Regions from separate parts of the Shinella sp. GW821-FHT11G07 genome, predicted to be linked through region 2. Evidence: riboswitches for the same ligand, from Rfam matches in the RefSeq annotation. Region 2 holds a riboswitch; the other holds the start of a gene.

Region 1 (3,089 bases), on a different contig from region 2:
CAGGCGACCGTCAGACCGGCAACGCCGGCCCCCTTGACGAGAACGCGCATGGTCATTCTCCGGCCGGCGTTTGACCGAGCGGCATGTAGAGATCACCGCCCTCGCGGAACTTTGCGGCCATTGCCTCCAGCCCCTCCTTCTGCGCCTCGGCGCGAATGTCGTGCGAGATGCGCATGGAGCAGAATTTCGGGCCGCACATCGAGCAGAAATGCGCGACCTTGTGCGCTTCCTTCGGCAGCGTCTCGTCGTGGAAGGACCGCGCCGTTTCCGGGTCGAGCGAGAGGTTGAACTGGTCCTCCCAGCGGAACTCGAAGCGGGCACGCGACAGCGCGTCATCGCGCAGTTTTGCTGCCGGATGGCCCTTGGCAAGGTCGGCGGCATGCGCCGCGATCTTGTAGGTAATGACGCCGACCTTCACGTCGTTGCGATCCGGCAGGCCGAGATGCTCCTTCGGCGTGACGTAGCAGAGCATGGCCGTGCCGAACCAGCCGATCATCGCCGCACCGATGCCCGACGTGATGTGGTCGTAGCCGGGAGCGATGTCGGTCGTCAGCGGCCCAAGCGTGTAGAACGGGGCCTCGCCGCAGACCTGCAGCTGCTTGTCCATGTTCTCCTTGATCTTGTGCATCGGCACATGGCCGGGGCCTTCGATCATGACCTGGCAGTCCTTCGCCCAGGCGATCTTTGTCAGTTCGCCGAGTGTCTCCAGTTCGGCGAATTGCGCGGCGTCGTTTGCGTCGGCAATCGAGCCGGGGCGCAGGCCGTCGCCGAGCGAGAAGGTGACGTCATAGGCGCGGCAGATGTCACAGATTTCCTCGAAATGCTCGTACAGGAAGCTCTCGCGATGGTGATGCAGACACCACTTGGCCATGATCGAGCCGCCGCGCGAGACGATGCCGGTAACGCGGTTGACGGTGAGCGGGATGTAGGGAAGGCGCACGCCGGCGTGGATGGTGAAATAGTCGACGCCCTGCTCGGCCTGTTCGATCAGCGTGTCGCGGTAGACTTCCCAGGTCAGGTCCTCGGCAATGCCATTGACCTTTTCCAGCGCCTGGTAGAGCGGCACGGTGCCGATCGGTACGGGTGAATTGCGGATGATCCATTCGCGGATGTTGTGGATGTTGCGGCCGGTGGAGAGATCCATGACGGTATCCGCACCCCAGCGGATCGCCCAGACCATCTTCTCGACCTCCTCCGCCATGGAGGAGGTGACGGCGGAATTGCCGATATTGGCGTTGATCTTCACCAGAAAATTCCGGCCGATGATCATCGGCTCGGCTTCCGGATGGTTGATGTTGGCGGGGATGACGGCACGGCCGCTTGCGACTTCCTGGCGGACGAATTCCGGCGTGACGAAATCCGGAATGTGGGCGCCAAAACTCTCACCGTCACGGACAAGGGCGTCCTTCACCGCCTTGCGGCCGAGGTTTTCGCGGATGGCGATGAATTCCATTTCCGGAGTAACGATACCGGCGCGGGCATAGGCAAGCTGGGTCACCGCCTTGCCGTCCGTCGCCCGGCGCGGATGGTTGCGGACGGGGAATTCCGGCGTCAGTCGTTCGCCGGTGGCAAAGCCGTTGTCCTCCGGGCGGATATGGCGGCCCTCGTAACCCACGGTGTCGCCACGGGCTGCGACCCAGGTTTCGCGCAGGCGCGGCAGGCCGGCCTCGATGGCAACGACATGGTTGGGGTCGGTGTAGGGGCCGGAGGCGTCGTAGACCACGACCGGCGGCTCGCCGGAGGTCGGGTGCAGGGAAATCTCGCGCATCGGCACGCGGATATGCGGATGCTGCTCGCCGGCGATGTGGATCTTGCGCGAGGCGGGCAGGGCGCCGGTGGTGACGGTGGGGGTAAGCTTCTGGGCGGCAATATTCATCGTGAGGCTCCAAGTTTTCGTTTGGAGACCCAGTCCTAGAGCCGGAATGATGGAAAGACGCCGACACGGAATCCGGACGTCGGACCACCTGTCAAAACAGCGCTTGCACCGTCCCTACGCCAGTATGAACTGGATCAGGTTCAACGGGTCACTGCGCTGCGAAAGCTAGCAGAATCTCAGCCCCTTGTCGGGACCCCCCTGGTGAATGCCTTAAGCAAAGACGCTACGGGGCGATTTGTCAACACGGTAAAATATGTAAGTTTTTACTCACGTTTTGTTGCGGTGCGCACAAACAGAAACGGCGGGGTTTTGCCCCGCCGTTTCCTTTGAAATCAGTGCGAAAACTATTCGCGCTCGCCGGTGAAATTCAGCAGCAGCTGGAAGATGTTGACGAAGTTCAGGTAGAGCGAAAGCGCACCGAACACGGCCATCTTCTGTTGCGATTCCTGGTCGATGTTTTCGGCATACTGTTCCTTGATGTTCTGCGTGTCCCAGGCGGTGAGGCCGACGAACACGACGATGCCGATCACGGAAATCGCGAACTGCAGCGCGCTCGAACCGAGGAAGATGTTGACGATCGAGGCGATGACGACGCCGATCAGGCCCATGATCAGGAACGAGCCGAACTTCGACAGGTCACGCTTCGTCACGTAGCCGTAAAGGCTTGTCGTGCCGAACATCGAGGCCGCGATGAAGAAGGTGCGCGCGATGCTTGTGCCAGTGAAGACGAGGAACACCGAGGCGAGCGACAGGCCCATCACGGCGCAGAAGGCCCAGAACATCATCTGTGCCGTGCTGGCCGACATCGTCTGGATCTTGAACGAGAAGAAGAAGACGAAGGCGAGCGGCGCCAGCATCACGACCCACTTCAGCGGGGACGAGAAGATCGGCACGTAGAGGGCCGGCGTCGAGCCGACGATGAAGGCGACGAGGCCGGTGATGACCAGGCCTGCGCCCATGTAGTTGTAGACGCGCAGCATATGCTGGCGCAGACCCTCGTCGAAGAGGGCGGCCGACTGCGCCTTCGCGCCGTAGCCAAATCGCTGTTGTACGGGTTCCATCATGGGTCTCCTTCGGTGGAACGGTTGATCAGTAAAGCGTGCGCGAGAGATCCCGCGCGGTTTCCGCCAGGTCGTCGGCCTTTAGACTTTCCGATACCAGCGCATAGGCGACCTCGCCGATCTGCCAGTAGGCGGCCCTGGCATTGTCGGCG
Region 2 (3,089 bases):
CCGTGACCGCCTCGATAGCGACCCCGCCTCCGTGATCACCCTCGAAGAGCTTGCCGCAGAAAGCGGGCTCGGCCGCTTCCGTCTGGTGCGCGACTTCGCCCGCATCACCGGCCTCACGCCGCATGCCTATCTGCTCCAGCGCCGCACCGAACTCGCCCGGCGGATGATTTCACGCGGCACCGCGCTTGCCGAGGTGGCGATTGCCGCGGGTTTTGCCGACCAGAGCCATATGACGCGCAATTTTACGCGCCGCTACGGCTACACGCCCGGCGCCTATCTCACCGCCAGCGCCTGAACCTGCAATTTCGTTCAAGACCAAGCATACCCTTCCGGTGTCCCCTGCAACCTCCTCCTCTGCACGGGACCTGCCATGACCACTGAATTCCTCATCACCTCGCTCGTCGTCATCCTGCTGCCGGGCACCGGCGTGATCTACACGCTGGCACTCGGCATCAGCGGCGGTTTTCGCGCCGGGCTGCTCGCCGCCTTCGGCTGCACGCTCGGCATCATTCCGCATATCCTCGCCAGCGTCGTCGGCCTTGCCGCGGTTCTGCATGCCAGTGCGCTGGCCTTCGAGGTGTTGCGCTACATCGGTGTCGCCTATCTGCTGTTCATCGCGTGGAGCCTGCTGAAGGATAGCAATGCGCTGGATATCGGAGACGAAAAGGCACCCGTCGAACGCGCGCTCCGCATCGTGCGAAAGGGCATTCTCACCAACATCTTCAACCCGAAGCTTTCGCTGTTCTTCCTGGCGTTCCTGCCGCAATTCGTGCCGGCAGACGCATCGGACGCCACGGCGCAGATGCTCTTTCTCGGCGGCGTCTTCATGCTGCTCACTTTCCTGGTCTTCGCCCTCTACGGCGCGCTTGCCGCAGGGTTTCGACACCAGGTCCTTAGCCGGCCAAGGATCATGGTCTGGACGCAGCGCAGCTTTGCCGCCGCCCTTGGCCTCATGGGCCTGCGGCTCGCACTGGCAGACCGCTGACGATCAGGTCCAGAGCGCGTGGAAGTGATGAAGCGGTCCGTGGCCGGAGCCAACAGCAAGGGCATCCGAGGTGCGCACCGCGCCGGCGATGAAGCTCTTCGCTGCGGCAACGGCATCCGCAAGCGGCTTGCCCTTGCCAAGTTCCGCCGCGATCGCGCTCGACAGCGAGCAACCGGTGCCGTGGGTGTTGCGCGTCAGTACGCGCACACCCTCGAACCAGCGTTGCCCGTCGGTCGTCGCAAGCACATCGGGGCTTTGCCCACCCGGCAGGTGGCCACCCTTCAAAAGCACGGCCTTCGGGCCGAGCGCCAGCAAGCGCATAGCCTGATCTTCCATTCCCGCGCGGTCGATCGCCTCCGGTTCACCGAGCAACGCGGCCGCTTCCGGCAGGTTGGGCGTCAGCACGGTCGCAAGCGGCAGCAGGCGCCGCGTCAGCGCCTCGACGGCCTGGCTCTCCAGCAGGGATGCCCCGCCCTTCGCAACCATCACCGGATCCACCACGATCGGCAGCCCGCGACGCGACGAAAGTGCCCTGGCGACAGCCTCGGCGATTTCCGCCGAGGCGATCATGCCGATCTTCACCGCATGCACGCGAATGTCGCCAAAAATATCCGCAATCTGCGCCGCAACGAAGGTAGGGGGCACGAGATGCACGCCGGAGACGCCCTGCGTGTTCTGTGCCGTCAACGCGGTCAGAACGGCCATGCCATAGGTGCCGCGGGCGGCGAAGGTCTTGAGGTCGGCCTGGATGCCGGCGCCGCCTGACGGGTCGGATCCCGCAATCGAGAGAATGTTTGCAATCGCCTCAGTCAACGCGCCTCCTCGCGACGAAGGCAGCAGACGGGCAGCACCCAGTCGACTCCCTCCGCCGGCATGATCCGGTTCAGGTTCAAAGGGTGCTTCTCAGCCCGCCTTCCGGCGGACGCCCCTGTCAGGGACGGGTTTTCGCAAATGCCGCCGCACCTGTCACGCCGAAAGTGACAGATGCGCTATTCGATCACACATTGGCCAATCACGCCTTGGTGACGTGATATTCCTTGATGGCCACCATCTTGATCGCCGGATAGCGCTCTGCCTCGTAGCGCAGCGAGAAGGCATCCTGCGCCAGGAACACCGGATCGCCATCGAGGTCGCGGGCGATATCGCCGCGGCGCTGGGTGACGAATTTGTCGAGTTCGGCCGGACTGTCGGACGAAATCCAGCGGCAGACGGAGAAGCGCGACATTTCGAAGGAGACTGGCAGGCCGTATTCCCCCTGAAGCCGCTCCTTCAAGACGTCGAGCTGCAGTGCACCGACGACGCCGACAATGGCGGGCGAGCCGTCTTCCGGCGAGAAGAGCTGCACAACGCCCTCTTCCGCCATCTGCTGGAGCGCTTCCTTCAGCTTCTTCGCCTTCATCGCGTCTTCCAGCCGCACGCGACGGAGAATTTCCGGCGCGAAGTTCGGCACGCCTTCGAAGACCAGCGCCTCGCCTTCGGTCAGCGTATCGCCGATGCGCAAGGTGCCGTGGTTCGGAATACCCACCACGTCGCCGGCATAGGCCGTGTCGGCCAGCTGGCGCTGCGAAGCGAAGAAGAACTGCGGCGCCGACAGGCCGATCTGCTTGCCGGTGCGGGCAAGGCGCACCTTCATGCCGCGCTCCAGCATGCCGGAGCAGACGCGGGCAAAGGCGATGCGGTCGCGGTGGTTCGGGTCCATGTTCGCCTGGATCTTGAAGACGAAGGCGGTCATCTTGTTTTCGGCCGCATGCACCTTGCGCACGTCGGCAACCTGGTCACGCGGCGGCGGGGCGATGGCGCCGAGCGCGTTGATCAGATCACGCACGCCGAAATTGCGCAACGCCGAGCCAAAGAAGACGGGCGTCATGTGGCCCTCGAGGAAGGCCTCGCGATCGAACGGCCGGCAAACCCCTTGGGCAAGCTCGAGTTCCTCGATGAAGGTCTCGCGCTCGTTTTCCGGCAGGTTCTTGGCGACGATCGCGGGGTCGTCGATCTTCGTCGGCTGCACCTGCTTGTCAGAACCGCGGAACGTGCCTTCGGCGAGATGGAAGGAGCCGCAGAAGGTCTTCGAGCGGCCGACCGGCCAGGTGATCGGCGCGGTATC

What was found. Region 2 has a riboswitch for thiamine pyrophosphate ahead of thiD (bifunctional hydroxymethylpyrimidine kinase/phosphomethylpyrimidine kinase). Riboswitches for the same ligand answer to the same signal wherever they lie in the genome.
Region 1: it holds a riboswitch for thiamine pyrophosphate, as region 2 does, so the genes downstream of both, thiC (phosphomethylpyrimidine synthase ThiC) here and thiD (bifunctional hydroxymethylpyrimidine kinase/phosphomethylpyrimidine kinase) in region 2, are expected to answer to the same signal.

What each region holds. Positions count from the first base shown of each region.
Region 1 covers NZ_JBXARJ010000004.1:100,953-104,041, forward strand. The annotation lists gene thiO (glycine oxidase ThiO) at 1-50, opposite strand, end outside; gene thiC (phosphomethylpyrimidine synthase ThiC) at 53-1,876, opposite strand; TPP riboswitch at 1,970-2,086, opposite strand; gene AC1RT2_RS09530 (Bax inhibitor-1/YccA family protein) at 2,221-2,937, opposite strand; gene AC1RT2_RS09535 (anti-sigma factor family protein) at 2,966-3,089, opposite strand, start outside.
Region 2 covers NZ_JBXARJ010000006.1:229,016-232,104, forward strand. The annotation lists gene AC1RT2_RS14090 (AraC family transcriptional regulator) at 1-295, shown strand, start outside; gene AC1RT2_RS14095 (LysE family translocator) at 371-985, shown strand; gene thiD (bifunctional hydroxymethylpyrimidine kinase/phosphomethylpyrimidine kinase) at 989-1,798, opposite strand; TPP riboswitch at 1,829-1,925, opposite strand; gene AC1RT2_RS14105 (peptide chain release factor 3) at 1,998-3,089, opposite strand, start outside.